Regions from separate parts of the Pseudarthrobacter sp. NBSH8 genome, predicted to be linked through region 1. Evidence: predicted binding sites of a transcription regulator. Region 1 holds the regulator's gene; the other holds the start of a gene.
The links. Region 1 encodes LexA, which represses DNA repair genes until DNA is damaged. Its sites were predicted from a motif close to TCGAACANNTGTTCGA; they were not measured.
Positions count from the first base shown of each region.

Region 1 (15,528 bases):
GAGGACGCCCAGGGACTGGCGCACAACACTGAAGATTGGCAACGTCAGCAGCCCACCGACGAACACCAGCGGAAGCAGCCACTGGTAGGACACGTGCGGCACCACGGACCAGATGACCGCCTCGGACACCACCGACGGAATCAAAGCCCGGCGGAGGCCAACAGTGTCCACGCGCCGGCCGCGCCATGGTGCGCCAACTGCGATGCCGATGGTCATGACAGCCGCCGCGGCACCGGCAGCTGCATAGCCCTGGTCCAGGGTGAGGACGATGTGCAGGGTCAGCAGCATGCCTGCCGCCGAATGGGGAATGCGGGCGATCATGCCGACAAGCAACAGCCGCCGGATGGGCCGGACGGCCAGCAGCTCCCGGTATAGAGCGAAGTTCACGGAAAATCCTTTGGATCTGCCCACGGCAGCCCGGGATCTCCGCGCCAACCGTCAGCTAATGTGCCGCGCGCCGCAACTTTATTTCGATCGAGTCAACGCGCTCTCCAAACAATACATTCCGGGACCATGCCTGTTGCAGGCCGGACACCAGGTCCTGAACCGCCGCGGCGTCCAGGCCATCCTCAAGGTGGAGCAGTACCTGTAGTTCCGGTCCGGCACCGCCCCCCGGAAGTGTGGCACCCGTGCCGGTGCGGGCGGTGACACCGGAACCCGGGAGGAGGGCAAGCCGGCGCACTGCCGGGAATGCGGCCGCTGCCTCAGCCATCTCGGCTTCCAGCGCTGTATCAGTGTAGGAAGGGATCCAGTCCTGTTGCTGGGCCAGAGCCCAGACGGCGGGCCGCCGGACCACAAATGTGACCTCCGAGCCCGGATCGAGCACCAGCAGCTCCGCTCCCTCGGCCACGGCCGAGAGGGCAGCCCGGGCGGCGTATACTGCCACCGGCCGGGCTTCGGGGTGCCAGGCGGCCAAGGCGGCCGCCGAGGTGAAGGCCGGCATGGCCGTCCGGCCGTCCGCGGCCTTGAGGGTGACCAGGGCCATGTCCGCCTGCTTGTCCGCGGTCAGGCCATCGACGCCTTCCGCTTCTTCGCCAAGCTGCGCGATGATCGGGATAAACACGCGGGCGGTGGCCAGCGAAGCCACCACGGCCGCTTCGTCGCCGGCGCCTTCAACCATGGCTTCGACGGCGGCGAGGTAGCCCGCGTCGGCCGTGCCGTCGTCGTCCTCGAAGTTGTGGATCCGGCCGTCATCGCCGGCGAGGCTCCGCCCTTCCCACGGCTGGCCTGCCGAGTCAGTACGGCCACCCGCGCCCGCCAGCGCCGCGGCAATGTGTCCGGGCAGATGGCGCGGCGCCGGGGATTCCGCAGCCGGATCGGCGTTGTGCGTGCTGTCCACGGAAACTGCTTAGCGGCGTCCGGCGACGTCGAGGGCTTCGGGGAGCGTGAAGGCGCCGGCGTACAACGCCTTGCCCACGATCGCGCCTTCGACGCCCAGCGGCACCAGGGAGCGCAGCACCTTCAGATCGTCCAGGCTGGAGATGCCGCCGGACGCGACGACCGGCTTGCCGGTCTTCTCCACCATCAGGCGCAGGAGTTCAACGTTGGGACCCTGCAGCGTGCCGTCTTTTGTGACGTCAGTGACAACATACCGGGAGCACCCGGCTTCTTCGAGCCGGCCCAGGACCTCCCAGAGATCGCCGCCTTCCTTCGTCCAGCCGCGGCCGGCCAGCGTGGTCCCGCGGACGTCGAGGCCGACGGCGATCCTGTCGCCGAAGCGGTCGATGGCGCTGCGGGTCCACTCGGGGTTTTCCAGCGCAGCCGTGCCGAGGTTGACGCGGGCCACACCGAGTGCAAGCGCCGCCTCGAGGGATTCGTCGTCCCGGAGTCCGCCGGAGAGCTCCACCTTGATGTCCAGCCGGCCCACCACTTCACGGAGCAGCCCGGCGTTCGAGCCACGTCCGAACGCGGCGTCGAGGTCCACCAGGTGCACCCATTCGGCGCCCTGGTCTTGCCAGTTGAGGGCTGCCTCCAGCGGCGTGCCGTAGCTCGTCTCGCTGCCCGCCTCTCCCTGGACCAGCCGCACGGCCTGTCCGTTTACGACGTCGACGGCGGGCAGCAGTTCAAGAACCGGCAGATCGGTTGCGGTTGTCATCTCAAATCCTCTTGGGTGATGGGTTGCTCATGGAAACGGAACTGGTCATGTGTGGGGCTAGGTTCCAGGAAGCGTCAGCAGGTAGGCAGCCAGCAGCGCCATGCCGGCCAGGACGTAGAAGCCCACCTGGGTCCACATTGGTTTGTGCTGCTGCCTGAAGGACAGGGCGCCGCCCACCAGGACGCCGGCCAGTCCCATCAGGACAATCGACCACATCTAGGCGGCGTCCGTGGCAGCTGGCTTGCGAAGGCCGTCCACCCAGTTGCGTAGCAGCCGAGCACCGGCGTCGCCGGATTTTTCGGGGTGGAACTGGGTAGCGCAGAGCGGTCCGTTTTCCACAGCGGCGATAAAGCGCGCGCCGTGCTCTGACCAGGTCACCAGAGGTGCGGTCATCCGAGGCTGGATCACGTCGAAGTTCCACTCCTGGACACCATAGGAGTGAACGAAGTAGAAGCGCTGGTCCGCGACGCCGGCGAAGAGTTTGGATCCCTCCGGAACGTCCACTGTGTTCCAGCCCATGTGTGGCACCACCTCTGCGGGAAGCAACTCCACCTTGCCGGGCCACTCCCCCATGCCTTCGGCTTCTGTCCCGTGCTCTACCCCGGCCTCGAATAGGACCTGCAGGCCCACGCAGATTGCCAGGACCGGCCTGCCCCCGGCCACGCGCCTGCCGATCAGGCGGATGCCGTCCACGACCTGGAGCTCACGCATAACAGTCTCAAACGCACCGACCCCGGGTACTACCAGGCCGTCGGCATTAAGCACGTCCTCGGGCTTGGAGCTGAGGATAACCTCGGCCCCGGCCCGCTCCAGGGCGCGCACGGCGGAGCGGACGTTTCCGGAACCATAGTCCAGGACGGTGACCGAGGGCTTGCCTTCGGGCGATACGGGCTTCAGGCCGGCGGCCGGATCGATGACGGCGCCATCCCGGAGTATTTGGCCGCTCACAAGGCACCCTTTGTGGACGGAATCCCCTCAACGCGGGGGTCGGGTTCGACCGCAGCACGCAGGGCGCGGGCGAAGGCCTTGAATTGCGCTTCCACGATGTGGTGCGGATCGCGGCCCGCGATGACGTTCATGTGGAGGCAGATGCCGGCATGAAGGGTGATGGCCTCAAAAACGTGGCGGGTCAGTGATCCCGTGAAGTGGCCGCCAATCAGGTGGTATTCCTGCCCGGCAGGCTCGCCGCCGTGCACCAGGTAGGGCCGGCCGGAGACGTCAACCACAGCTTGCGCCAGTGCTTCGTCAAGGGGCACGGTGGCCTCACCGAACCTGCGGATCCCGGCCTTGTTGCCCAAGGCGGTGCGCAGGACTTCGCCGAACGTGATGGCAACGTCCTCCACTGTGTGGTGGACATCGATGTGGGTGTCACCGGTGGCCTTGACCGTCATGTCAATGAGCGAGTGCTTGCACAGCGCCGTCAGCATGTGGTCGTAGAACGGGACAGTCGTATCGATGTCCGATACGCCTGTGCCGTCCAGGTTGATCTCCACGAGCACTGACGATTCACTGGTGGCACGCTCCATGCGGGCGGTCCGGGGCTCGGCAGCGTTCGATCCGGTGGAACTCATGGTCATATGTCCTTAAGCGAAGTCAGAAATGCGTAGCGAAGGAAATGTGCCGGCGCGCGGGGGCGGCGGTACTTCAAGTTTAGGCTGGCAGCGTGGCCTGGCTGGCCAGGATGCGTTCCAGCGACGTCAGGAACGATGTGGTCTCGGTCTCAGTGCCTGCCGTGACACGCAGGTGGCCGGGGATGCCGACGTCGCGTATCAGCACGCCGTCGTCCAGCAACTGCTGCCAGACATCACGCGGGTTGTCGAGGCCGCCGAAGAACACATAGTTCGAATCCGAGGCGGCAGGTTTGAGGCCCATGCGGGTCAGCTCCGAAACGATGCGGTCGCGCTGTTCCTTGATGTCCTCGACATCGGCCATCAGGGCAGTGCGGTGCTGGAGGGCGGCAAGGGCTGTTGCCTGGGTGATGGCCGAGAGGTGGTACGGCAGCCGAACCAGGCGGAGTGCGTCCGTGACCTCGGGGGCGGCGGCCATGTAGCCCAGGCGTGCACCCGCGAGGGCGAACGCCTTGCTCATGGTGCGGGACACAATGAGGCGTTCCCTGCCGGGCAGCAGGGTCAGGGCGCTGTACGTTCCGTCGTGGGCGAACTCGTGGTAGGCCTCGTCAACGATCACAATGGTCTGGCTGGCCTCGCCGGCCGCGTACACGGCCTCCACAACATCCAGGCCCAGGCCGGTGCCGGTTGGGTTGTTCGGTGAGCACAGGAAAACTATGTTGGGCTGAAGCTCCTTGACCTGCAAGGCAGCCGATTCTGCACTGAGCCCGTAGTCATCGGCGCGCTGCCCAATAATGTACCCGGTGTCGGTGCCGCTGGCCAGGAGCGGGTACATGGAATACGTGGGCGGGAATCCCAGGGCCGTGCGCCCGGGTCCGCCGAACGCCTGGAGAATCTGCTGGAGGACCTCATTGGATCCGTTGGCTGCCCAAATATTGGTGGCATCAAGACCGTGGCCGAGGTATTCGGCCAGCGCTTCCCGGAGTTCGGTGAACTCACGGTCCGGGTAGCGGTTGAGTCCTGCCGCGGCCTCCGTCACGGCCACACTGATCGCGGCCCGGACGTCCGCCGGGACCCCATGGGTGTTTTCGTTGACGTTCAGCAGGATAGGTACATCCAACTGCGGGGCACCATACGGGGTTAGCCCGCGGAGGTTGGTCCGGAGGGGAAGTCTGTTCAGACGCTCTAGCTGGTCATTCACCTGAACAGTTTAGGTCCGAAGCAGACGGCCGGAAAATGTGACGGCCTGCGGCGGCACGTTCCAGAGCCTGGAACCTCCCTACTTCGTGGGGACGAAGAGCTGCTGTCCGGGGACAACGCCGCCGGCGGAAAGATTGTTCAATTGAGCAATATCCGCGATGACATCACGGGGATCACGCTCGGGCGCAACGGTACTGGCGATGGCCCAGAGGGACTGCCCGGCCTGGACCGTAACCGACACAGTTGGCGTCAAGGACAGGTCGGCGGCAGAGTCGGCAGCCTTCGCCGGTGCGTTGAGGAAACCTGCCAGCGAAAGCAGGATTGCGGCCAGGATCACCAGCGGGATGCCAATGAGGACAATCCGTCCCCTGCGGGTCAGGCGCAGCGGCGGCAAAGATTCCCTGCGCTGCCTGGGCGCCGCACCCGAAGCCGGCAGGGGCCCGGACCACTGCCGCGCGGTGAGGTCCTGCACGGAAACGAGCTGCGGACGCGAGTCCTGCGAAGCAGATATAGCTGACATGAAATGAGCCCTCCTGGACCATACTGTGCTGCCCGGCGCGTCCTCCGCGTCCACTTGCCGGTGCCGGCCTGGGCCGTCCATAAATTCGAGTATTCGAATCCGCAAGCAACGAGTAGAACACATGTTCGAACTTTGCTTCTTCATTTTTAGCACTTATCAACGAATATTGTCGAGACTCGCTAGAACAAATGTTTGAAAAAGCCCTGTGGCTGGCCTACGTTTGGATCAAAGAACAACCACCTCTGTAGTTGATCAGCAGGGTCTGACAATCAACTCCGACACCAGCCCCGGGGCGTTCCAGGCACCAGCGGCCGGAGCGGATCCGGGCAACCGAAAGGCATTGGCGAACATGGCAGCACCAGCCGCCGGGGGCAAGGCGACACCGCGCCGCCAGCCCCAACGGACCCCCAAGGGGCTCACCGCCCGCCAGAAGAAGATCCTTGAGACCATCCAGCGCTCGGTGAATGACAACGGCTATCCGCCGTCGATGCGTGAAATCGGCGACACCGTGGGCCTGGCGAGTTTGTCCAGCGTGACCCACCAGCTGTCGCAGCTGGAAAAGCTGGGATACCTGCGCCGGGACCCCAAACGTCCGCGTGCCATGGAGGTCCTCATGCCGTTGACGCTGGATGGCGGGTCCACTAAGTCCAAGGGGACTACCAAGCCCTCAGTCCTGCACGGCCTCGGCGGAACGGTCACCGAACTTCCCTCCGCCATGGACACCGCCATGGTGCCGCTGGTGGGCCGGATCGCGGCGGGCGGGCCCATCCTTGCCGACCAGGTGGTGGAAGACGTGATGCCCCTGCCGCGGCAGCTCGTGGGCCAGGGTGAACTTTTTATGCTGCGCGTGGCCGGCGACTCCATGGTGGACGCTGCCATCTGCGACGGCGACTGGGTAGTGGTCCGCCGCCAGGCCGACGCCGCCAACGGCGATATCGTCGCGGCCCTGCTGGACGATGAAGCCACCGTGAAGACGTTCCGCCAACGCGATGGACACACGTGGCTGTTGCCGCAGAACACGCAATACGAACCCATCCTGGGCGATCACGCCACAATCATGGGCAAGGTCGTCTCGGTCCTGCGCTCGCTCTAGGTCCCGCAGCGGGCCTCCACGCCCCCTCGGCCAGGACGAGGGCAAGCAAGGGGCGGGGCCTGCCTTTGCAGGACCACACAGTGTCCACGTTCAGTCAGGCGCCCTTCCCGGCCAGCCTTTCCAAGGCAGCAAACGCTATCTTGCGGTCCGTGGTGGGCCAGAACGGCGGCAGCGCGGCGCGGAGGAATCCGGCGTAGCGCTCGGTGGCAAGCCGGGAATCAAGCACGGCCACCACGCCTTTGTCTCCGGTGGAACGGATCAGGCGGCCCGCGCCCTGGGCCAGGCGGATGGCCGCGTGGGTCGCCGATACCGCCATAAAGCCGTTTCCGCCGGCCTGCGCAACGGCGCGGGACCGTGCTGTCATCAGCGGATCGTCCGGCCGCGGGAACGGAATGCGGTCGATCACCACGAGCCGGCATGATCCGCCCGGAACATCCACACCCTGCCAGAGGGACATGGTTCCGAAGAGACAGGTATCGGGCTCGTCCGCGAACTGCTTCACGAGGGCAGTCATGGTGGAGTCGCCCTGGCAGAGAATGCTGAGGCCGAGCCTGGGACGCATCGCCTCCGCGGCCTCCTCGGCGGCCCGGCGCGATGAAAAGAGACACAGGGCTCCGCCGCCGGACGCCCGGATCAGCGCTTCAAGTTCATCGAGTGCCTCCGGCGACGCCCCGCGGCCCGGCTTGGGCAGGTGCCCTGCGACGTAGAGGATCCCCTGCTTGGGATAATCAAACGGCGATCCGACGTCGATCCCGGTCCAGCTCGGCGCGCCCTCCCCCACCAGCCCCAGGCCGCCGGCGGCCGGTTCAAAGGCTGAGCCGATGGCAAGCGTGGCCGAGGTCAGCACCACGGTGTGGCCGGCGAACAGCCCTTCGCGGAGCTTTCCGGCAACGCTGAGCGGCGCGATGTTGACCAGGGCTGGCGCAGACTCGTCGGGCTGGGCATAGCCCTGTTGCGGGTCGAAGGAACTTGCGCGGGAAAACCACACCACTTCACGGTTCTCACGGGCCACAATGAGCCGTTCACACAGTTCGAGGATCAGCATCAGGCGTGAGCGCGCGAGCTGCCGCCCGCCGTCGGCCGTTTGGCTGCCGTCACCCTTGGAATCAGAGAGTGCAGCCCGGCACGCCTCACGCAACTGGTCCACGCAGTCCAGCTGTTCGTCGTTGAGGCCGTTGGGCAGCAGCCCGTTGGGCACCCCGGCCAGGGCGAGTTCCAGGTTGGCGGCAGCTGCGTTGAGGGCATCCACCGTGATGGCCGTGTGTTTGCGCGCGCCCGACGCGGCAGCGTGGACCATTGCCACGGAGAGTTGCCCCGACACGGCACCGGTGACACGGTCCTGCAATTCGTGGGCCTCGTCCACCACCACAACGTCGTACTCGGGGAGCACTGCGAGGCCTTCAAAGGCGCTGACCGCGAGCATGGCATGGTTGGTGACCACCACGTCAGCCTCGGCGGCGTCGTGGCGTGCCAGTTCACTGAAGCATTCGGCCGCCATGGGGCATTTTTGGGCGCCCAGGCATTCCATGGACGTCACAGACACCTGCCGCCAGGCCCGGTCCGTTACCCCGGGAAGCAGCTCATCACGGTCGCCCGTGGTGGTCTTTTCCGCCCACTCCCGCAGGCGCACCACTTCCTTCCCCAGCTGGGACGACGGCCCGCCCAAGGCGGCGGCGAAATGCGGGACGCTGGTGTCCTCGCCGAGGGAGAACAGCTGGCCCTCGGCGGGTTCCTCAGAAGGGAACCCGCCTACGAGCTTATGCTGGCACACATAGTTGGAGCGGCCCTTGACAAGGGCCACCTTGACGGGGCGATCGAGGGCGGGTGTGATGGTCTTCAGCAGCCGGGGAAGGTCGCGCCCCACAATCTGGGTCTGCAGCGCAAGTGTGGCTGTGGACACGAGCGTGGGCTTGTTGCTCACGAGCGAGTGAGCAATGAGCGGAATCAGGTAGGCCAGTGACTTTCCGGTCCCCGTTCCGGCCTGCACCAGGAGGTGGTCGCCGCTTTCGATGGCTCTGGCCACCTGCCTTGCCATCTCGTGCTGGCCGCTGCGGCTTTGACCGCCCATGCCGGTTACGGCGCGGTCGAGCAGTTCGATCACGAACTGCTCGCCGGCCGTACCTTTGACTTCCCCTGCCACAACCTCAGTCATGGTTGATGAAGGATTCCAGTTCAGCCGCAAGGCCTTCACGCACCATCACCAAAGCGCGGGTACCGTGCTCGCCGTGATCCAGGCTCAGGATCTCGGCGTCGGTCTCGTGCAGTTTGCTGATCAGGTCACCGCGGTCGTAGGGAATAAGGAGTTCCAGCTTCACGCCGGGCCGGGGAATCCCGTCACTGATGGCCTGCAGCAATTCGGCGATCCCCTGGCCGGTGCGGGCCGAGACCACCACGTGGCGCGGCTCGCGCTGCTTAAGGCGCTCCACTACAAACGGATCAGCGGCGTCGGCCTTGTTCAGGACTATGATCTCCGGCACCTTGCGGGCATCCACTTCGCTGAAGACCTTGCGGACTGCGGCAATCTGGCCCTCCGGGTCCGGATGGGACACGTCCACCACGTGCAGGATCAGATCCGCGTCAGCCACTTCCTCCAACGTGGAGCGGAAGGCCTCCACCAACTGTGTGGGCAGTAAACGCACAAAACCCACGGTGTCCGCCAGGGTGTAGCCGAGGCCATCGGAGGTTTCGGCCTTTCGCACGGTGGGATCCAGGGTGGCGAACAGTGCGTTCTCCACCAGCACACCGGCGTCGGTCAGCCTGTTCAGCAGCGATGACTTCCCGGCGTTCGTGTATCCGGCAATCGCAACGGAAGGCACTGAATTACGACGGCGGTTGGCCCGCTTGGTTTCCCGTGCCGGCTTCATCGCCGCAATCTCGCGCCGCAGTTTCGCCATGCGCGTCCGGATCCGGCGACGGTCCAGTTCGATTTTCGTCTCACCGGGTCCGCGCGAACCCATGCCGGCGCCGGCGCCGCCCACCTGGCCACCGGCCTGGCGGGACATCGACTCACCCCAGCCGCGCAGGCGTGGCAGGAGGTATTCGAGCTGCGCCAACTCCACCTGGGCCTTGCCTTCACGGCTCTTCGCGTGCTGGGCGAAGATGTCAAGGATCAGGGCCGTGCGGTCAATGACCTTGACCTTAACGATGTCCTCCAGGCTTCGGCGCTGGGACGGTGCCAACTCGGCATCCACCACAACCGTGTCAGCCCCGGTGGCCATCACGATTTCCTTGAGCTCAAGGGCCTTTCCGGAACCGAGGAACGTGCCCGGGTCCGGTTTGGCACGGCGCTGCACCATACCGTCCAGGACTTCCGAGCCTGCTGTTTCAGCAAGGGCGGCAAGTTCACGCAGGGAATTTTCCGCGTCCGCCAAGGTGCCTTCGGACCATAGCCCGGCCAGGACCACACGTTCGAGCCGCAGCTGCCGGTATTCGACTTCGGTGACATCTTCGAGTTCGGTGGACAGACCGGCCACGCGCCGTAGTGCCCGGCGTTCTTCCCGGTCCTGCTGGTCGCCGTCGTAGCTGGTGTGTTCGTCGTCCAAGCGGGAAATCGCCTGAGCCCTGCCGAACACGGCTTTGTCACCGTCTGCGGCGGTGAGGTTCCTGGCCGGTACGTCCTTGGCGAGAATCCGGTCGATGACAGCTTGGATCTCCTCGGGACTCATGTCCTGGGCTGCTGGATCGGAACCGGTGTTGGGCTGGCTGGTCATGGTCTCCTTTGAAGATTCGGCATTTTCAGAATAGTGCGGATCGTTGGTCTGTGGGGAAGTATTCGCGCTGGGCTGACGGCTTGCAGTCATGCGGGCCTCCTGGTCTGCTGCGCGCGCCGGTCCGGACCGTGGCGTGCAGGGAGTCTGCGCATCCGGGAGATGCGGGGAGTGGTGGAAAGCGCGGGCAAACTGCAAGGGACCGGCAGCGGCAGATCACTCGAGTATTGCCCGGCGGCATAACAGCTACGAAGGCCTGTCATGTGGCGCACTTGCGGAAGGTTAATACCTGCATCGCTGCGGGGCACGGCTTCGGGACAGGCGGCGTCCGGGAGGGACACCGGCCGTGCCGGCTACTCGAAGATCAAGAACATGGGTTCAAGATTAGCAGAAGAGGTGGCCGCGGTTTCGCATTGTCCACCCCGGCCAACTAATCTGGCCAGTTATGGAGTCCGCACACTATTTCAGCGCATCGCCCGCCGGGCCGTTCGCCCGCAAACCGCTCACAGTGGAACTGGCCGGCGAGACGCGCACATTGCAGACGTCCGGCGGCATCTTCAGTCCCGACGGTATTGACAAGGGGACGGCGGTGCTCCTGGCCGAGGTCCCGGCCCCGGACCCCACAGGCAACCTCCTTGACATCGGCTGCGGCTGGGGGCCCATTGCCCTGACGCTCGCATTGCGCGCGCCGCATGCCAAGGTGTACGCGGTGGATGTCAATGAACGCTGCATCACGCTGACCACCGAGAATGCGGCCCTGCTGAGCCTGGGCAACGTGCTGGCCAGCACTCCTGACGCCGTGGACCCGGAGCTGCGCTTCGACACGATCTGGTCCAACCCACCCATCCGGATCGGCAAGGATGAACTCCACAGCCTCCTGAAGATGTGGCTGCCCCGGCTGGCGCCGGGCGGCTCCGCGTGGCTGGTGGTCCAAAAGAACCTGGGCTCGGATTCGCTTCAGCGCTGGCTCTCGACGGAACTGGATTCATCGTTCACCGTCAGCCGGGAGTCCACGTCCAAGTCCTTCCGGATCCTTCGGGTCAGGAAAGCGTTCCAGTAGCCACAATGACGGCGGGCCCGCTGAGCTCGACGTGCTCGCGCCCGCCGGCCCCGGCGAAGAATTTGACTCCCACGACGCCGCCCGGCACGTTGACCTGCCAGGAGTCCGGTGCTTCCGCCCCTGCCCAGTGCCGGATGGCCACTGCGGCCGCGCACGCACCTGTGCCGCAGGACTGGGTTTCTCCAACGCCCCGCTCATGGACGCGCATGGTGACCGTGCCGGTCCCGTTGTGGACCAGGGGTTCAGCAGGCACGACGAATTCGACGTTGGTTCCATTGGCGGGCACCGGATCGACCTGCGGAGCCGTGTAAAGCCTGGTGGATTCCAGTTCGGACAGTTCAGCAAGCGCCACCACGGTATGCGGGTTGCCCATGCTGACGGACAGGGCCGGGCGGGGCACTTCCAGGCCGTCCGCGGTGACCAGCGAATCCATGGCTTTGGCGGTCGCGTCGCCGGGGAAAATGAATTCCCACGGCCCCATGTCCACCGCATAGCTGTCGCCTGTCCGGACCACGGTCTTGACGCCGCCGCGTGTCCCGATGGTGAGTACGCCGCCGTCGGGCAGGTCTACCAGTCCCTCGGCACGCAGAAAGTGTACAAAAACACGGACCCCGTTGCCGCACATTTCCGACAGGGACCCGTCGCCGTTGCGGTAGTCCATGAACCACTCCGCCTCGGGGCTGCTGAGCAGGAGTTCGCGGCCTTCGGAGAGGTACCGGGACGGGACGGCCCGGATCAGGCCGTCGCCGCCGATTCCGCGGTGACGGTCGCAGAGGGCCGCCACCTGGCCCGCGTCGATGGTATGAACGCCGTCGGGGTCAGCGATCAGCACAAAGTCGTTGCCTGTTCCGTGTCCCTTGGAGAAGCGGAGTCCGCCCAGGGGGCGGAAGGCGGGCTCTGTGGTCTCTTCGGGGGTTGCGTCCATGGTCCTAGATTACCGGCTGAGAGCCACGGCCTGGGCCGCAAGGTCCGGCGCCCGCCAGTCCAGCCAGCCGATGCGGGGATCGGCACGGAACCACGTGAGCTGACGCCTGGCGAACTGCCGGGTGGCCACGATGGTGTCCTCGGCTGCCTCGGCAACTGTTGAGCCGCCGTCGAGCACTTTCAGGAACTGGGCATAGCCCAGGGCCCGCGGCGCAGTCTTGCCGCCGCGCAGACCGGCCGCATCCAGGCGGCGCACTTCCGCCAGCAGCCCCTGGTCCACCATGGTGTGGACGCGCTGGGCCAGCCGTTCACGGAGGACGTCTCGGTCCACCGCCAGCCCGATCTGGACAGCAGGCTGGAAATACTCCCGCTGGGGCATAAAGGAGCTGAACGGCCGGCCGGTGAGCTCGTGGACTTCGAGCGCCCTGATTATCCGGCGCGAATCGGAGACACGGGCCGCTGACACCGGGTCCACGTCCCCGAGCCGCGCCAGGAGGACATCCCGGCCGACTTCCTCGAGCTCAGCCTCAAGCTGCCCCCGGAGGACAGGATCTGTGCCGGGGAATTCGAGGATGTCGAGGGCAGCCCGAACGTAGAGACCCGAACCGCCCGCCAGAATGGCGCGCTTGCCGCGTGCGTGGATACCGCTGACGATGCTCCGGGCCTGCTGCTGGAAGACTGAAACGCTGGCCTCCTCCGTGACGTCCAGGATGTCCAGAAGGTGATGGGGAACGCCCTTGCGTTCTGCCGGCGTGATCTTGGCGGTGCCTATGTCCATCCCGCGATAGAACTGCATGGCATCTGCGTTGATGACCTCGCCATCCAGTTCCAGGGCAAGGTTCACGGATAGATCGGACTTTCCTGACCCCGTGGGACCAACAACGGCAATGACCGGAGGCTGGGCCACCGGTCAGCGGCTCCGGACCGGCAGCGTGGGCATACCCAGCGAGACCCCGCTCCGGCCGGCGCCGCCTGCGGCAGCCGGCGCGGGAGCCCCGCACGAGTCGGCCTGGGACCTGTCCCAGGCGTCCCCCGCGCGGGAGCGCCGCAGGCTGTAGTCCTGCACAGAGGGGTCGGCCACGAGGTGGAAGGCTGCAGCTTCGGTGATGGTCACGGTGACCAGGTCCCCGGGACGCGGCGTCTCTGCCCCCTCGGGAACGGAGAAGTGCACCAGCCGCTGGTCCTGGGACCGGCCGGACAGCCTGTGGGTTTCCTCGGACTTGCGCCCTGAATGGGCAGTGACCATCACCTCTACCCGGCGGCCAAGCTGCGTGGCGTTCTCTTCGGCGGCAATCCTGTCCTGCAGTGCGGTCAGGCGTTCAAATCGCTCCTGGACCACGGCCTTGGGAAGCTGGTCCGGCAGGTCCGCGGCCGGGGTACCCGGACGCTTCGAGTACTGGAACGTGAAAGCGGTGGCGAAGCGCGACTGCTCCACAACGTCGAGGGTGGCCTGGAAGTCTTCCTCGGTTTCGCCGGGGAAGCCGACAATGATGTCAGTAGAGATGGCGGCGTGCGGGATCTTCTCGCGGACTTTGTCCAGGATGCCGAGGAATTTGGTGGACCGGTAGGACCGTTTCATGTCCTTCAGGACTTTGTCGGATCCGGACTGCAGCGGCATGTGCAGCTGCGGCATGACATTGGGGGTTTCGGCCATGGCGTCAATGACGTCCTCGGTGAAGGCTGCTGGGTGGGGACTTGTGAAGCGGACCCGTTCCAGGCCTTCAATTTCCCCGCACGCGCGCAGGAGTTTGGAGAACGCCTGCCGGTCACCGAACTCCACGCCGTAGGAGTTCACGTTTTGGCCCAGCAGGGTGACTTCGATGGCGCCGTCATCTACCAGGGCCTGGATTTCCGCAAGGATGTCCCCCGGGCGGCGGTCCTTTTCCTTCCCGCGCAGGGCCGGGACGATGCAGAACGTGCAGGTGTTGTTGCAGCCGACCGAGATGGACACCCAGCCGGAATAGACCGAATCACGCTTGGTGGGCAGGGTGGAGGGGAAAACATCCAGGGATTCGAGGATCTCCAGCTGGGCTTCGTTATTGTGCCGGGCCCGGTCCAACAGTACCGGGAGCGCCCCGACGTTGTGAGTGCCGAAGACAGCGTCCACCCAGGGAGCCTTCTTGAGGATGGTCTCCCGGTCCTTCTGCGCCAGGCAGCCGCCGACGGCGATCTGCATCCCCGGGTTGGCGGCCTTGACGGGCGCCAGCATGCCCAGGTTGCCGTAGAGCTTGTTGTCCGCGTTTTCCCGTACCGCGCAGGTGTTGAACACCACGACGTCGGCTTGCTCGCCACTGGCCGGCACGTAGCCCGCGGCCTCGAGCATGCCTGCCATCCGCTCCGAATCGTGCACATTCATCTGGCAGCCGAAGGTTCGTACCTGATAGGTACGGGGCTGCTGAAGGGCAGGGTCGGCTGACGGGGCGGTACCGGATGCGGGGGAAGGAATGGTCAAACTCACCTGTTAAGGGTAGCGGGTCGCTCAGGTTGCTGGATCGCCCTGGCTGCCGGATCGGCTGAGGAACCGCTTCGGCGGCCTATGAGTCCAGCGGGCCGTCCGGTGCGCCCGTTTGGGTCTCCGCCTGTGCGTCGAGCACTTCTCCGACGATCCGGAACGCCTGCGACCGCTGATAGCCCTTGCGGCCCAGCATGGACGCCAACCGCCGGGTGATCTTGTCCCGCTCGGCGCGGTCCGACAAATCCGTGCCTGCCCGGAGCTTGCGTTCCACCAGGAGCCGGGCAGCCACTTCCTCATCGGCGTCGGAAAGCTGTTCCAGCGCGACGGCGGCGGTATCCGCGTCAATCCCCTTGTCCGCCAGCTCGCGCCGGAGGGCCCCTTTGGCGAGCTTCCGGGACTGCGAACGGCTGCGCACCCACATGTCGGCGAACTCAGCGTCGTCAATGAGGCGGACCTCCTGGAAGCGGTCCAGCACGGCTTCCGCCACATCCTCCGGGATGTTCCGCTCGGCCAGTTTCCGCGCCAGCTGCAGCCGGCTCTTGGCCGAACTGGTCAGCTGCCGGAGCACGATGGCCCGCGCCACGGATGCGGGATCCGGTTCGGCGTCTGCGTTTGCATCGGCTGCGACGGCAGCATCCGGAACTGGCCCATCCGGCCCGAAGCCGGGGCGTTCGCCGCCCCGTCTCCGCTGCCGTCGCCCCGATCCGGCGTCCTGCCCGGCCGCACGCCATCCGGCGCTCTGACCGGCCGTCAGGTCAGGGGCGTTCCTAGAAGCCGTCAACAGCCTTCAGCTTCGGTGTGTCTTTGGCTTCGTCTTCGGCGGGCTTGACTACCCCGACACCAAGCTTCTCCTTGATCAAGCGTTCCAGTTCGGTCGCCAGCTCCGGGTTGTCTCGCAGGAACCTG
Region 1 covers NZ_CP043178.1:1,440,308-1,455,835, reverse strand. Annotated here, with positions in the region: gene FYJ92_RS06695 (MFS transporter) at 1-387, opposite strand, end outside; gene FYJ92_RS06690 (SseB family protein) at 443-1,339, opposite strand; gene priA (bifunctional 1-(5-phosphoribosyl)-5-((5-phosphoribosylamino)methylideneamino)imidazole-4-carboxamide isomerase/phosphoribosylanthranilate isomerase PriA) at 1,349-2,095, opposite strand; gene FYJ92_RS06680 (hypothetical protein) at 2,153-2,311, opposite strand; gene hisH (imidazole glycerol phosphate synthase subunit HisH) at 2,312-3,043, opposite strand; gene hisB (imidazoleglycerol-phosphate dehydratase HisB) at 3,040-3,666, opposite strand; gene FYJ92_RS06665 (histidinol-phosphate transaminase) at 3,746-4,864, opposite strand; gene FYJ92_RS06660 (LysM peptidoglycan-binding domain-containing protein) at 4,943-5,383, opposite strand; gene lexA (transcriptional repressor LexA) at 5,733-6,476, shown strand; gene FYJ92_RS06650 (ATP-dependent DNA helicase) at 6,571-8,628, opposite strand; gene hflX (GTPase HflX) at 8,621-10,186, opposite strand; gene FYJ92_RS06640 (class I SAM-dependent methyltransferase) at 10,629-11,243, shown strand; gene dapF (diaminopimelate epimerase) at 11,224-12,168, opposite strand; gene miaA (tRNA (adenosine(37)-N6)-dimethylallyltransferase MiaA) at 12,178-13,074, opposite strand; gene miaB (tRNA (N6-isopentenyl adenosine(37)-C2)-methylthiotransferase MiaB) at 13,078-14,625, opposite strand; gene FYJ92_RS06620 (regulatory protein RecX) at 14,702-15,205, opposite strand; gene recA (recombinase RecA) at 15,390-15,528, opposite strand, start outside.

Region 2 (15,528 bases), 810 kb from region 1:
ACCTTTGGGTCCCAGGCGCCCAGCAGGCCGCCCAGCCGCCGCCGTTCCCTGGCGCTGGCCTCCGGCCAGCAACCCTCCACCGCCAGAGTCTCCACAGAAACGCCCAGCGTTCTCAGGCCTTGGGTGAGCCGCGCGTTGTAGACATTGCCGCCGGAGTTGTGGCGGATGTTGGCGGGGACCAAGAACCTGACGAGCATGGGATCAGGCGGACAGGTCGTATACGTAGGTTGCCCAGGCCTCCGGATTTTCGCGCAAGGTGACGTCGATTCCCGCGAGCCCGCGGCCCTCGTCATCATCCTTGAGCCTGGCTGCGACGGCGTGGGCGATGTACTCGGCAAGTGCCTCGGTGGTGCTGAGCCTGTCCACGAAGTCCGGATGTTCGTCCAGGTTTTTGTAGTTGAGGCCGGACAGCACGTCCTCGATTATGCCGCCCGCAGCCCCGATGTCCAGGACGATCGAGTCCTGGTTCAGCGCACGACGGCGGAACGTCACCTCCGCCACGAACGTCGCCCCGTGGAGGGCCTGGGCCGGGCCGAATACCTCCCGCGGGAGACTGTGGGCGATCATAAAGTGGCGTCGGACGGTCAGGCTGAACACTGGCTACTTCCTGTCTTTGGGGTTGGCTTCCGCGAGGCTGTCGTGCCCGGGGTTGTACGCTCCAAGGCTGTCAGCGTTGGGGTATTCGATTACATGGCACAGGGCTTGGAGGGTACCGTCGGCCAGGTTCTGGACTACTGCCGGGAGGTCCGTGAAGAGAGAGACGCCGGTGAGGAAAACATCGAAGACCGGGTCTTTGAGGAGCTCAACAGCCAGTTCCAGGCGCTCGGCCGTGGTCCGGCGGTGGCGCCGCGCACGGGCAACCACTCCCACCTGGCTGGCCCGGATGGAGAGCCTACGTGCATGAAAGTCCTCACCCAGCGGCAGCGTGACCTTGCGGTTGGCGTACCAGGACATCTCGATGATCTCCCCCTCATAGCCGGCCAGCTGCAGGCTGCGTTCGAGGCCTTCCTGGGACGCAGAGCAGTGGAATACAATGTCGCAGTCCGATTTGGCATCATCGGGGTGGGCGAACCCCACGCCAAGCTTGTCCGCCAGGTGCCTACGTTCCGGGTCAAGGTCCACCAGTTGGAGGCGTGCCAGCGGGAACGTGCGCAGGAGCGTGGCCACCATGCCGCCCACCAGACCGGCACCGACGACAGCGATCCTGTCCCCCAGCCTCGGTCCGGCTTCCCAGAGGGCATTGACGGCGGTTTCCACGGTGCCTGTGAGGACGGCCCGGCGGGCCGGGACGCCGTCGGGAATCCTGGTGAGGGCGTCTGTGGAAATGACGTAGCGGTCCTGATGTGGGTTGAGGCAGAAGACCTTCTGGCCCGCCCAGTCTTCGGGCCCCTCCTCCACAATGCCCACCGAAAGATACCCGAACTTCACGGGCGACGGGAAGGTGCCCTCTTGGTGCGGCGCGCGCATCTCCTCGGCCACGCGTGGTGGGACGGAGCCGGTGTGGACCACAATTTCCGTGCCCTTGCTGATGCCTGAATACAGCGTGCGGACCAAAGCTTCGCCGGGCCCGGGGGCGTGCAGAGCCTCGTTCCGGAGCTCGCCCCGTTTCGGCCCCGTAGTCCAGTACGCGGTTGCTTGTGCCTCTTTGCCTGAGTTAGTCATCTTGCTTATGAATCTAGTCCGCGGGGGCTCTCCGCGACACCCACTCCGTGCGAGATGACACTTGGAGCCTTGAAATCGGGGCCGTAGCTGTCCGTTCGCACTGTTGATGGGAGGCAGTCCTGTACTGCCCGCTCAGCCTTGCCCAGCCCTAACCCTGCCGGCGAGTTAGCCCTGCCACGGCCCTAACCCTGCATTCTCTTTGGGGTTGGTGGTCAGACGTTGCTGCGGGCAGTGAGGGAGAAGTCCCAGTTCGGTAGGGGTCTTCGGGCAGCGGACCGTCGGGAAGAGCCTCCGCGAACAGGGAGTGGTCGGGCGGTTCATTGTCGGGCAGCTGAAGGTCAGCACCATGAAGTTCGGGAAAGGGAACGCCCCCACGGGTTGGCCCGGAATTTCGTCTTCGGGCACTCCTCAATCTGCACGGGGCGCCAGCGCTGACCATTTTCCCGACTGTTGTTGTGGCCAGTGTGGTGGTTCCCAGTCGGGTTGTTCGCTGGTGTAGTGCCGTCCGGTGGGTGATGTCCAGCCGGGCGGGATATTTTTGGTGGCGCCAGTGGGTGTCCAGGTTGTGGTGTGGCGGAGTCTGTGGTGTTTGTGGCAGGGCTGGCCGAGATTGCTGATCCCGGTACTGCCTCCCTTAGCCCATGCCAGGATGTGGTCTGCTTCGTTGTCGAGGGAGTGGTTGCTGCAGCCGGGAAACGGGCACTTGCCATCGCGCAGTCTGAGCCATTGGCGTTGGGCTTTTGTGAGCCGGTAGCTGGTCCGCCCGATCTCCAGGGGTGCACCGTCCCGCGGGTCGGTCAGGACGCGGTGGAAGGACTCCGCACCGTCGGCGATCAGTTGGCGGGCCATGGACGGTGGGATGGGGCCGTATCCGTCGAGCATGGCCGGTTCATCCGTGAGGCCCAGCAGCGCGAGGACCGGGACCGTGATGAGGACCTGTGCCCGCGGCGACGGAACACCATCACCCACAGCGCTGCCACCGGTCTCATGGTCGCTCGTTGCGCCGGACACGCTGCCGCTGTTTTCCCTACCCTCATCACCGGTTCCGGCGGTGGTGTTGGTCAGGAGCCAGGTCGCGGCGGTGTCGGCGCGGAGCTGGCTGAGGGTGCGGTCCTCATGGGGGCCTTGGAGGGCCCGGGCTGCGGTGGTGGTACGGTCCCAGATCCCCGCGGCCTGATCGGCGGGGAGGTAGGCGGAGAGCCAGGCCATCCCGTCGCGGTCCGGGGCGTACTCCACCCGCCGGTCCTGGACACCACGTAGGTGGCGTTCTTCGATGCTGACCGGGTGATGGCGTTCCCGCCAGGTCCGGGCCTTGTGCCGGAACCGGCCGGGGATGAGCTCACCGACCGGGCCACGTGCCGGATTCACCGCGTGGGGGTCCAGGAAATGTGCCTCCAACGCCGCCGCGCCCGGCCTGTCGAGGTTGGTGGTTTCGTCGACCATGATCCTCGCGTGCTGCCACGAGATCGTCCCGGCCTGCAACGCGGACATCGTCAGCGGCAGGGACGTGGTCAGCGCGTGCGCCTCAGCGAGCAGAGCACCGGCACTGCGTTCACTGACCGTCAGCACGCACGCGACTTCAGCGACCACGGCCATCTCCTGGCCCCTGTGGTCCTGCGGCGACGCCGCAGGGCCCGCCAGGGCCTCGGCAGCGGCGGCGTACACGGCGGCCGCATGCACCTTCAGGGCAGCCAGCTTCGCCTCCCCGCAGGCGACGGCGGTCAAGGTCTTCAGGGCAATATCAGCTCTACGGCGAAGCGGATCAGCACACGGAGCGGAGCCTTCGGTAGCTTCACGGAGCACTGCAGCAAGCTCAGCGAAAGACGCCGAAAGGGCCTCCGCCGTCACCACAGCTGCTCTGCTATCCATACCCAAATCATCCCGCGAGGGTATGACAATAACCGCGAGGCTTAAGAGCTATGTGGATAACTCCGCGGCCTTCCGCGGCCCCTGACCGTGCAGCACTTCGAGGGCGCTGCATTGGAGGCCCTCAACTGTCCGTTCGAGCTGAAGAGTGGGGCTCAATTGCCCCTTCACACTGGAGCTCCGCTAAGTGTCCCTTCGCCATGAGGGGCTGAACATATGCCGTTTTGTGGATGGGCGGTATGCTCCGGTAACCTATTCAGGTTGGTGACGTGTCCGAGCGGCCGAAGGTGCAACACTCGAAATGTTGTTTGGTGTCAAAGCCAACGTGGGTTCAAATCCCACCGTCACCGCCAACTGGCAAGACCCTTGCTTCCCTTATAAACAAAGGGAGGCAGGGGTCTTGTTTTGCCTCAAACTTGGTACCTTGATTTGTTGAGGTTGCCGTAAGCCGTGGTGCGCGGAATCTGAAGCAGGTCGGCGATTGGACAGTACGGTCGCCGGCGCGTGTACGCCGGTTGAAGGCCGCTCCGTCGGCGGGGCGGCCTCCAAGTTTCAGTGCGCTGCGGGCGTTAGTGCTCGGTGCCTGCCGCAGCAGCCTTCTTGGCGCTCTTCTCGGCGTCTTTTTCGGCGCGCAGCGCCTCCGCCTCGTGCTGTTCCTCGGCTTTTTCCTGGTGGATGACCTCTGCCAGGAGCTTCTCCATCTCCTTGGCCACGCCAGCGGCTGAGGCCGGGTTCTGACCCGTCACAAGCCGGTCGTCAACCACTACCATTTCCTCAAAGACACCAGCGGAGACGTGGGTGGCACCCTGTTCCTCAAGCCGGTCGGCCAAAAAGAACGGGATGACCTTGTCCTTTCCTGCGGCAACTTCCTCGTCGTTGGTGAAAGCAGCGACCTTCCTGCCCTCGACCAGCCGAAAGCCGTTTGCCAACTCAACGTTCAGCAGTCCGGCCGGCCCGTGACAGACAGCGCCCACCACGCCGCCGGAATTGTAGACACCGGCTACAAGGTTCTGCAAGCCTTCGCTGTCCGGGAAGTCCCACATGGTGCCATGGCCTCCCACGAGGAAGATGGCGTCGTACTGGTCGGGATCAACGACGTCGACGCGGGCAGTGTTGTAGAGACCGGCGCGCGTGGTCTCGTCCTCCGTGAAGGCAACCTGGATGGAATCTTTTGGGTCCGCCTCGTCGCGCGGGGGCTGGCCGCCCTGGATGGACGCAAAATCGACGAAATGACCGGAATCCTTGAAGACTTTCCAAGGATGTGCAGCCTCGGCCACGTTGTACCCGGTCTTCTCTCCGGTATCGCCGATCTCGGAAACGCTGGTCAGTACCATGAGGATTTTCTTCATGAAGTGCTCCTTCCGTCTAACTTCCACCCTACGCCCAGCCCAATTTGTGCCCTCCCCGTCTTAGAAGGCAAGGACCTTTGCTGTACCCGACGGACAGTTCCCCAGCTAGAGCTTGTCCGTCCTGTCATCGCCCTTGTGCCCGCCGCGCAGGTTCTCCTGGACCTTGCCGAAGAGGTCCTTGATGGTGGATTCGGTATTGGTGAGCATGTCCGGCTGCAAATACACGTGCCGACTGCCGGGGAGGCTGTAGCTGGACTGCAGGCCGCCACTTCCTTCAACGCCCTGCAAAGCGATGGTCACGCTGCCTTCCTTGCGCGCGATGGCCGCGATTTTTCCGAACACCAGTGTGAATTCGTCCGGCTCAAAACTGACTGTCTGACCCACATGGGTCCTGTTGAGTTCGCTGGCCGGGGTGGCTTTCTCGTTGCCAGTTCCTGAGTAGTTCATCGTGTGCTCCCTGAGGTGGTTGGCGACTTACGCCAGCAGTCTAGTACCCGTCCCATGTCGCGGTACATGGCCCTACTGGATGCCTGCACAAACGGGAGCGGCAAGCGTGGTCACATCCTCCATTGAGCTGACCTGGGCCCCTCGGTTGGATGAATTGAACCGGCACGCCTGACCGGCACCCGATCATTAAGGAAGAACCGTGACTTCGACGACGAATCGCGCTATTCGGCGGCCGCAGACTCTTCCCGGTCAGCGACCGGGTCAGCGACTGCCTCGAACTCCTCTGGAGCCAGACGTGACCGATACGTGCCCCGACGACTGCCACTACTGCTCGGGCCCGGAAACAGACCGACTCCCCGGCCAAAGGTTGGGCAGCAGAGCCCATCCCTGCGAGACTGGGCCCTGAAGCCAAACCGTTGACCTTTCAGGAGCCGCCGTATGACGCCGGAGCACCGTACCTCTGCCCGGCCAAACCGCATCACCGACCTGTTCGGTACGGAAGTTCCGGTGGTGCTGGGCCCTTTCGGCGGGGTCTCTTCCGTGGAGCTGACAGCAGCCGTGAGCGACGGCGGCGGGCTGGGTTCCTACGGCCTCTACGGTTATGGCGCCGACGCCATCCGGAACACAGGGGCTGAGCTGAGGAAGGCAACGGCGAAGCCGTTCGCCCTCAACCTCTGGATTCCTACCGGCGACGAAACCACCTCGCTCCCCCAGGCGGCCTTCGACCAGTACCTGGAAACCCTGAAGCCGTACTTCGACGAACTGGCCCTTCCCCTTCCGCACATGCCGGACCGCTACCTGCCGGAGTACGAAGAGCAGGTGGAGGCAACACTGGCGGCGGGTCCCGCCGTCGTCAGCTTTGTGTTCGGTGTGCCCGCGCCGGAACTGATCGAGGCGGCGCACCGGAGTGGCATAGTCGTGGTGGGAACCGCCACCACCGTGGCGGAAGCCGTTGCCCTGGAAGCCGGTGGAGTGGATGCCGTGGTCGCAAGTGGCATGGAGTCCGGCGGCCACCGCGTCTCGTTCCTAAAGCCCGCCGAGGAGTCCCTGATCGGAACTTTTGCGCTGGTTCCCCAGGTGGCTGATGCCGTCACCATCCCGGTCATCGCCGCCGGGGGAATCGCGGACCGCCGCGGTTACGCAGCCGCCATGGCCCTTGGCGCCGACGCGGTCCAGGTGGGCTCGGCGTTCCTTGCCACTCGGGAATCCGCGGCCGTGCCTGCGTACCGGGCGGTCCTCCACAGCCCCGCCGCGCGGGAAACCGTGCTGACAAGTGCCCTCAGCGGACGGCTTGCCCGCGGCATCCCCAACCGCATCATCGCCGAACTCTCAGAGGCCACCGTGGCAAAGGCTGGGCTCTCGGAGGCTGGAATCCCGGAGCGAAGAATAGCCCCGTTCCCCGCGCAGAACTGGCTCACCGGCCGCTTCCGGCCGGAGGCAGCCGCCCAAGGAAACACGGACCTCATGTCGCTTTGGGCGGGGCAGTCCGCAGCGCTGATCCGGCATGACTCGGCCGCGGACGTCCTCGCCGAACTGCTCGCCGGCACCGCGATTTTGTAAGCTCGATACATCCGCGGTTATCCCAAGCGGCGAACCTGGGGCGAGCGCCCGTTGACACCGGAGGCAATCCTTGACAAAAAAGACCGGCAAATCCAAGAACAGAAACAAGGACCGGCGGCACCTCAAGGCCGTACCCTCGGCCCCCAAGATGCCCCTGCAGCTGGTCCTGAACCACCGGGTGATTGATTCGATGGCTCATGACTTCATTCAATGGCACGCGACGGAAGACCCTGATCCTGCCGGTGCCTTCGAGTGTCTTGAGCTGGTCAAACTCTTCCTCACGTCGCAGCACGCCATCAACGGTTCGAGTTCGGCCACAGCTATCGACAGTGAAAGCCTGGAGCAGGCGGCCGGAGCAATTGCGGCGTCCTTGGACCCCGACGACATGGATGAGGCCTTCGACGACATCTACTTCGCCCTTCACTCGTATATCCATTTCCTGAACGGGACCGGGCGCTGGACCGGCACGGATGCCGCCTATGAGGAACTCCATTCAGTGTTGGGAAACGGTATCGCCGCGGCAGTCCCGCAACTGCCGGCTATCCAGGTACCTGACCTCAGCGACGACCACCAGGAGGCTGCGTTCAATGCCATGCCGCTGATCCAGCGTGCGTCGGCCCTCCTGGAGTGGGTCGGAACCGGCAGGGAAATCACCAGTACGGGCGCGCTGCGCCTGAAACACATCGAACCGGCCGCCGCAGCCGCAGGAGTCCACGCCCGTGGGAAGCGTGGCGCCAGTGGAGCCGAGCCACTTTTCGATCTGGCAACTGCCAAGAGCCAGCCCGAAACACTGCTCGAAGTCGGAACCATGCACGACGTACCGGTGCTCCGCGAGATCTGGTCAGCCCTGGTGGGGGCAGGCCTGATCACGCTCGGATCCACCAAGGCCATGCCCGGCCCGGAAGTGGCCGCCTGGAACAGCACCCGGATCAAGGAACGGCTGGACATCCGCCGGATGCTTTCGGTGGTCCTCCTTGTTGGCGTGCTCACAGACCCGGACCGGGGGTGGGGCCAAGAAGCGGTCGCCGGGACGCTGCTGGCCGTCCTCACGTATGGCACTACCGATGAACCAATGCCTGTGGCGGAACTCGAACGGATGGCGTTGCCGGACGTTGACGGTGCCTTGCTTCAGGACACGGACACCGAGGACACCGAGCTCGAAGACATGGCACTTGAGGAGATCTACGCATCGTTTGCAGCCTTGGAGGCACAGCAGAAACTATCCCTGCTGGCCGAACTGGGATTGGTGGAGGCCGCGACTGATTACCGCGTTCCCCCGGTGGCCATCCAGTGCCTCGACCTGGCCATGGGTTTCCTGAACTTTGCGGACGAGCCATCCGACACCACAGAGTTCCCATCCAATGTAATCGCGCTGCACGGCCCGGCACACGCCAGTGGCCCGACCAAAGGCCGGTAGAATCTGAACGTCGCCGAAGAACGCGACTGAACACCGTCACCGGCGACCGAAATAAGGAGGATCCGTGCGTTCTGACCACGCCCGGCCACCCTTCCATTTCCTTCGCGCCGCGTCCCTCTCCATGGGAGTCCTGACTCTTGCCGCCAGCGCCCACGTGGCCGGCGGCGGAGACCTTCCCGCCCCAGGCATCCTGCTGGCCGTGCTCGCGATGACCGTACTGGCGGCCACCACGGCCACGAGGCTGCGGCTGAATTTTCCGGCCATGCTCACGGTCCTCGGCGCGGGACAGTTGATCCTGCACGAAGCCTTCACGGCCTCCAGTTCCTCAGGTATGGCTGCGAGCACTGTTGCCGCCGGGCTCCATAACGTGCACTTCTCCGGCGCCGCCGCGCCTGTCATGGCAGCTGCCAGCCACATCAATGATTCCGGCTCCACGGGCATCCTGATGCTCCTGACCCACGCACTCGCCACCGCCGCCTGCGCCCTCCTGCTTGCCAAGGGTGAGGCCGCGCTGTGGACTCTGGCCGCGTGGCTGAAGCCCCTCGTCCGGCTCCCGGAAGCGGTAACGCCCGACGCCGCTACGCCGAGTGCGGTGGCCGGCCCACCGGCGGTTCTCCCCCTCCGCCCCTGGCGGAACCTCAGGCAACACAGCCGACGCGGCCCGCCTTCCGCCGTCGTACTTTCCTGACCCCTCCCGCACCGCACTTCCGCAGGCCGCGGGCCCCACCCGTACTTCCGCACGCTCCCATGCGGCGTGCGCCCGAAAGGCAACCCCATGACCACCACCTTCCTTCGCCGTACCCTCACCGCCGCAACAGCCACCGGCGGCGCAGCTGTCCTGATCCTGGCCGCAGCAGCAGGCGCGTCGGCCCACGTCGGCGTCACCCCGAACAAAACTGACGCCAATTCCTACGCCCTGCTGACCTTCGGAATCCAGCACGGCTGCGAGGAGTCCGACACCACCAAAGTGGCCATCACCCTGCCGGCCGAACTCAACGACGCCCAGCCAACGGTGAACCTCAACTGGACTGTGGAGAAGGTAACCGAACAGCTCGCCGAGCCGAAGAAACTGGCCGACGGCACGTCCATCACCAAGCGGACCAGCCAGATTGTGTACACGGCCAAAGCCCCGCTGGAGCACGAGCTGCGTGATGCCCTGGTGCTTTCGGTCAAGCTGCCTGACGCGGCCGGCTCCACGCTTTACTTCCCCACGCTGCAGTCGTGCGAAACCGGGCAGACTGACTGGTCGGAGATCGCCAAGGACGGACAGGACCCGCACTCCCTCAAGGCACCGGCCCCGTCCATCACCATCACCGAGGCGGCCAGCGCGGACGGCCACGGCGCCGCTGCTTCCACGGCCCACACCACCGAGCAGGTGGCTGCGGTGACCGACAGCGGTGCGGACGCCCGCAGCTGGGCGGGGCTTGCTGCCGGGTTGGGCGGACTCGCGCTGGGCGGGGTGGCCTTCGCACGCAGCAACTCAAAGCGCCGCCAGGAATCTGCCGCGTAACATCCCCGGATTTGATGCCCGGATGATCACGATCCGGGCATCAAATCCTCCCGCGGGCCCGTGGCAGCGTTGACTCCCGTCACAGCAGCAACAAAGGTGGTGCCATGACGTCTCAGCGCATTTCACAAGGGTTTGTTATTACGACGGCGGTCGCGGCGGCGGCGCTGTTGCTCACCGCCTGCGGACCGAGCCAGCCGCAGACGCAGGGGACGACGGTGCCGGGTACCAACTCCGCGAGCCCGTCCAGCACGCCGACGTCTCCGGACGCGTCCCAGTCGCCGTCGTCGTCCCCCACCACCCCAACCGGTCCTGCGCTCTGCAAGGCGGCCACACTGTCCGCTGCTACGGATGCGTCCGGCGGGGGCGCGGCGGGCAGCGTCTACATGAAACTGAACCTCACGAACACGGGCACGGCGCCCTGCCTGCTCAAGGGCTACCCGGGGGTTTCGCTGACCGCCGGCGCCGACGGTGCACCGATTGGCGCGGCGGCGACCCGCGACGAAACCACCCCCGTAGCGGACGTCCTGCTCGCGCCGGACCAGACCGGAACCGCCGTCCTCCGTTACACCCAGGCCGCGAATTACAGCGACTGCACGCTGACGGACGCGGCCGGTTACCGCATCTACCCGCCGGAAGACACAGCGTCGTTGTTCCTGCCGCAGCCCACCAGCGCGTGCAGCAATGCGAACATCGCCCTCCTGAGCGTCGGAGCTTTCCAGCCCGCCTGAAAATGCGGGAAGGATTCGATCCGCTGCCCAGGTCAGGCGTAATGAATGACGTCCATGTTGATGACCGTAGCCGTACCGCCCCGGGCGTAGACCGCGAGGTCGGTGCTGGTGGGTGCCGGGAAGATCAATTCGGTCATGGTGACCTGGCCGTCTTGGGCGAAGACCTCAACGGAGCAGCGGTCCACAAAGATGGTTAGCGTGTAGTCACCGTCGATAGCCCGGATCGGGGCGGTGTCGATGGAGGCGAAGATTTCGTGGAAGCCTGACTGCCCGGAATCGCGCCGGTCAACAACGAGGGTGCCTTCGACGGGCCTGATGCCGATGCGGGTTCCCTGGTCGCCGTCGCCGCGGACCACAAGCCCGAATTCCGTGGCGCTTCCGGGCCTTAGGGTGAGCTCGATGCGTTGGACGCTACCCGCTGCAGCATCCAGGATGTGTGTGCCGTCGGCGATTTCCGCGTGCGCAAGCCTGAACGCCCGGGCCGGGTCAGAAATCGAGGCAAAATCTCCTACGGCCTCTTGAATCAGCCGAGCTTTTCCGTCAATGGTGCGGAGGGATACTTCGCGGGCCAACGTCATGGGGCTGCGCCAAGGCGAGGTGGGGATCTGGTTGGCGTATTCCCAGTTGTTCATCCAGGCGATCATGAGGCGGCGGTTGTCGGGGGCATCACTGAAGGAGACGGCGGCGTAGTAGTCCCGGCCCCAGTCCAGCCACTGGTATTCGCCCAGCCGGTCCGGGTCCTGGAGGCCTTCGGTCACGGTTGTGGCCGAGGTGAACGTGGTCCCGTCGAAGTCCCCGACGAAGTACTGACCGGCAGAGCCGTTGTTCGGGCCACCGGGGTTGAGGTTAACGGTGAGGACCCACTGAAGGTTGTCCGGGTCCCCGTCGACGGGGAGGGGGAAGAGATCGGGACATTCCCAGACGCCTCCGGTGCCGTTGGCCGGGCCGAAGGTACTCAGCAGCGCCCAGTTCTTGAGGTCGTATGACTTGTAGAGCACCACCTGGAAGTCCTTGGCTTCCACGGCGACCATGACCCAGTAGCTGCCGGCACCGCCGTCGTACTTTATGACTTTGGGGTCCCGGAACTCGGCGGATCCGCGGTTCAGGACGGGGTTGGCGGTGTGTTTGGTCCAGGTGTAGCCACCGTCGCGGCTGTAGGCCAGGGACTGGGCCTGGATGCCGGGATGTGCGGAGCCTGGCTTGAAGGCGCTGGTGTAGACGGCGACCAGGGGCGGAGCCGAGCCGGTGCCGAATCCGCTGCTGTTGTCCCGGTCGAAGACGATGCTGCCGGAGAAGATGTCTTCGTCGGCATCGCAGGCGATGGCGACGGGGTGTTCGGTCCAGGTGGTCAGGTCCGGGGAGGTGGCGTGTCCCCAGGACATGTTGCCCCAGACGTTATCCAGCGGGTTGGTCTGGTAGTAGAGGTGGTAGACGCCGTTGTGAAAAATCAGCCCATTGGGGTCATTAAGCCAGGTGTTCCGGGCGGCGTAGTGCAGGGCCGGTCGGAAGGTGTCGGCCGTGGTGGCGGTCGCGGCAGTCATGGAGATGGGGTCTCGTTTCTGTGCAGGTCTGTGGAGAACCCTTGTCCACAGGGCTCTCTGAAGCTGGGGTGGGCCGGTTCAGCCGGCCCACCCCTTTTGTAGGGCTAGGAGTTGCTCTTGTAGCGGTCGTAGGCCTGCTGGTAGACCTCGATCATCTTCTCGACGCCGACGTTTTCGAGCTGGGCGACGTAGCCGTCCCATTCCTGCTCAATGCCGCCGGAGACGATCCACTTGGCCATGTTCTGCTTGACCAGGGAGGTGATATCGGTCTGGATGGTGCTGATCTGCTGCAGTTCTTCGTTGGAGAGGGCGACCGGGGGGTAGCCGTCGTTGCCAGCGAACGGCTTGTAGAATTCGTTGACGATTTCCTGGCGTTCGGCGGCGCGCGGTTCGGGAGCGACGACAGTTTTGAAGTTCTCGGCGGTATTGGCCTTGGGTCCGCCCGGGGCGACCTTCTGGCGGCGTTCGCCTTCGCTGGTTCCGGCCGGAGCGGGGATCTGGGTCAGAAGGCCGCTTGCGTCCTCTTGCAGGGTTTCGCCAATGGGACCCCAGTTGGCCTGGGCGGACTGGATGGGGTCGTAGAGGTTGTCTGCCCAGCGCATGGTCGCGGCGGGGTATTTGTTGGTCCGGGTGATGGCGAAGGCGCCCCGGGCGATTTCCTGGTTGTTGGACTGGCTGGCAATGCGCTTGCCGTCGACGCCTTTAAGCACAGGCACAAGCGCGTAGTCGCTGGCGCGGTCGGCGCCCACCATCTCGGGGATTTCCCACCAAACAAATGAGCCGAGGTTTTCCGTGGCGGCTTTCCCCTTGGCCAGGTAGGCCTTGTCATCCTGTGAGAAGGCCTCGGGATCGATCAGGCCCTCCCGGTACCACTCGTGCAGGGTAGCGAGTGCCTTCTTGTAGCCGTCCTGGGTGGCGGTGAAGATGACTTTGTCATCCTGGACGATGCGGTGGTCCATATTGTCCGGCACTCCGCCGAGGGCGGCGATCAGGTCAACGATGTCGCCGGTCCAGCCCCCAGGCCTGAAGCTCAGCGGGATGGTCTTACCGGTCCCGGAAGCGTCCTGGGTCTTGAAGGCAAGCAGCGCGTCGTGGAACTCATCGATGGTCGTTGGCATCGGGATGTTCAGCTTTTTCAACCACGACGTATTGATGGCGAGTTCGTTGGGGAACTGGACCAGGCCGAGTTCCTCGACGGAGGGCAGGGAGTAGATGTGCCCGTCCGAGGAGGTAATGGCGGCCTTGATGTCGGGCCGGTCCGAGAGCAGCTTGGAAAGGTTCATTGCGTTCTTCTCGATGAGCCCTTCGAGCGGGATCAGAGTGCCGCTGGCGGAGTAGGTGGCGATCTCGGCGTCGGTCAGGCCTGTGTTGAAGAACGCGTCGGGCAGGTCACCGCTGGCCAGGATGAGGTTCTTCTTTTCCTGGAAGACCGTTTCGGGCAGGTTTTCCCAGTTGATGTGGACGTTGGTGTCCTTTTCCCAGTTTTTCACCACGGTCATGGTGTTGTAGTCCGGGGCCAGTGCGGTCTTGGTCCCGGAGAACGTCAGTTCGAGCTGCTTGCTGACAATGGGGAAGCCTGTTTCCTGGAAGCCGAAGTCCGCGGAGGCGTCTTTGATCTCCGCAGTGCCTGAACCGCCGCCGGAGCAGGCGGTCAACATCAATGTTCCGGCCAGGACGGCGCCAAGGGCGGAGTATTTACGGCTGAGTGCCATGGTCATTCCTATTCTGAGGTGCTTTGCCGACCCGTGGCGGTTGCCCGGGTGGTCGATGCGGGGAGAAGCTATTTGACGGCGCCGATCATGGCGCCCTTGGTGAAGTGCTTCTGCATGAATGGCAGGGCAATCATGAGTGGCAGGCTCGAGACAACGATCATGGCGTACTTGGTGAGCTCTGCGATCCGTTGCGCAGCGGCATAGGATGCAATGTCCCCGCCGGTGGTTCCGGCGGATGAGACGTCTGACTGGATGAGTATGTTGCGCAGGACGAGCTGCAACGGGTACTTGGAGTCGTCATTGAGGAAGATCAGTGCGTCAAAGAACGAGTTCCACTGGGCCACGACGTGGATCATGACCATCAGCATGATCAGCGGTTTGGACAGTGGGAGCACCATTTTGAAAAAGAATTTGAAGTCGGTTGCTCCGTCCATCTGGGCGGCTTCGCGTAGCTCGTTCGGAATGGTGTGTTCGAAGAAGGACCTGGCGATGATGAGGTTCCACACCCCCACGGCTCCCGGCAGGACCACTGCCCAGACGGTGTCCAGCATGCCGAGGTCGCGGACCACCAGGTACTTGGTGATGAGTCCGCCGTCGAAGAACATGGTGATCACGAACAGGAGCATCAGGATCTTCCGGCCGGGCATGTCCTTGCGGGACAGTGCGTAGGCGCCGCACAGGATGGTGCTGACGCTGACGGCGGTGCCTAGCACGGTATAGATGACGGTGTTGCCCAGGCCGTTCCAGATCCGGCGGTCGGCGAAGATCCGTTCGTAGCCTTCAGTGGTGACTCCGGAGGGGAAGAGCCAGACTTTGCCTTCGTAAACGGCATTCGGGTCGCTGATGGAGGCGATGACGATGAAGTACAGCGGGTACACCACGGCCAGGATGGACAGCAGCAGGACAGCTGTGGCGGCGATGCTGAAGGCGCGGTCGCCGTATCTTTCGCGCAGGGTCCGCTTGGGGCGGACCTGGATGACGGTCCGGTTCGGGTTCTCGGTAGTGCGGGGGTTGGTTGTCAGAGACATTTCGGCATCACCACAGGGTCGCTTGATTGGCCCGGCGCGCCACCGTGTTGAAGAAGAGCAGCAGCGCCAGGTTGAGGAGGGAATTGAACAGGCCAATGGCGGCCGAATAGCTGAACTGCGCCTGCTGCAGACCCGCGTGGTAGACGTAGGTCTGAATGATCTCCGAGGTCGAGACATTCAGAGGCGTCTGCATCAGCAGTGCCTTCTCGAAGCCGACGTTGAGCAGGTTGCCGATGGCCAGGATGAACAGGATCGTCACCACCGGCATGATGCCCGGGAGATCAATGTGCCGGATGCGCTGGAGCTTGGAAGCACCGTCCACCTTGGCCGCGTCGTGCAGTGCCGGGTCGATGGCCGCCAGTGCCGCGAGGTACACAATCATCGAGAATCCGGCATTCTGCCAGACATCCGAGATCACATAGATCGGGCGGAACCACTCCGCCGAACCCATAAAGAAGATCGGCTCCCCGCCGCCCAGTTGGATGGCGTTGTTCACCAGCCCAGACCTCGGGGACAGAACCACGAACATAATGCCGACCACCACCACTGTGGAGATGAACGCGGGCGAATACAGCACGGTCTGGGTGAACTTCTTGAACCTCTCGCTCTGGAGCTGGTTGACCAGCAAAGCCAGGACGATTGGAACCGGGAACGCCAGCAACAGGCCAAGGACGGCAATCCACAAGGTGTTACCGACCACCTGGCCGA
Region 2 covers NZ_CP043178.1:628,403-643,930, reverse strand. Annotated here, with positions in the region: gene FYJ92_RS03005 (glycosyltransferase) at 1-197, opposite strand, end outside; gene FYJ92_RS03000 (6-carboxytetrahydropterin synthase) at 202-597, opposite strand; gene FYJ92_RS02995 (zinc-binding alcohol dehydrogenase) at 601-1,662, opposite strand; gene FYJ92_RS02990 (HNH endonuclease signature motif containing protein) at 2,071-3,531, opposite strand; tRNA gene FYJ92_RS02985 (tRNA-Ser) at 3,792-3,881, shown strand; gene FYJ92_RS02980 (type 1 glutamine amidotransferase domain-containing protein) at 4,098-4,877, opposite strand; gene FYJ92_RS02975 (hypothetical protein) at 4,983-5,324, opposite strand; gene FYJ92_RS02970 (nitronate monooxygenase family protein) at 5,763-6,884, shown strand; gene FYJ92_RS02965 (hypothetical protein) at 6,955-8,301, shown strand; gene FYJ92_RS02960 (hypothetical protein) at 8,366-8,989, shown strand; gene FYJ92_RS02955 (YcnI family protein) at 9,077-9,811, shown strand; gene FYJ92_RS02950 (DUF4232 domain-containing protein) at 9,916-10,539, shown strand; gene FYJ92_RS02945 (glycoside hydrolase family 32 protein) at 10,572-12,080, opposite strand; gene FYJ92_RS02940 (ABC transporter substrate-binding protein) at 12,185-13,792, opposite strand; gene FYJ92_RS02935 (carbohydrate ABC transporter permease) at 13,861-14,820, opposite strand; gene FYJ92_RS02930 (sugar ABC transporter permease) at 14,828-15,528, opposite strand, start outside.
Region 2: FYJ92_RS02990 (HNH endonuclease signature motif containing protein) is a predicted target of LexA. The motif match lies at 3,653-3,668, and genes of this name have one in related genera.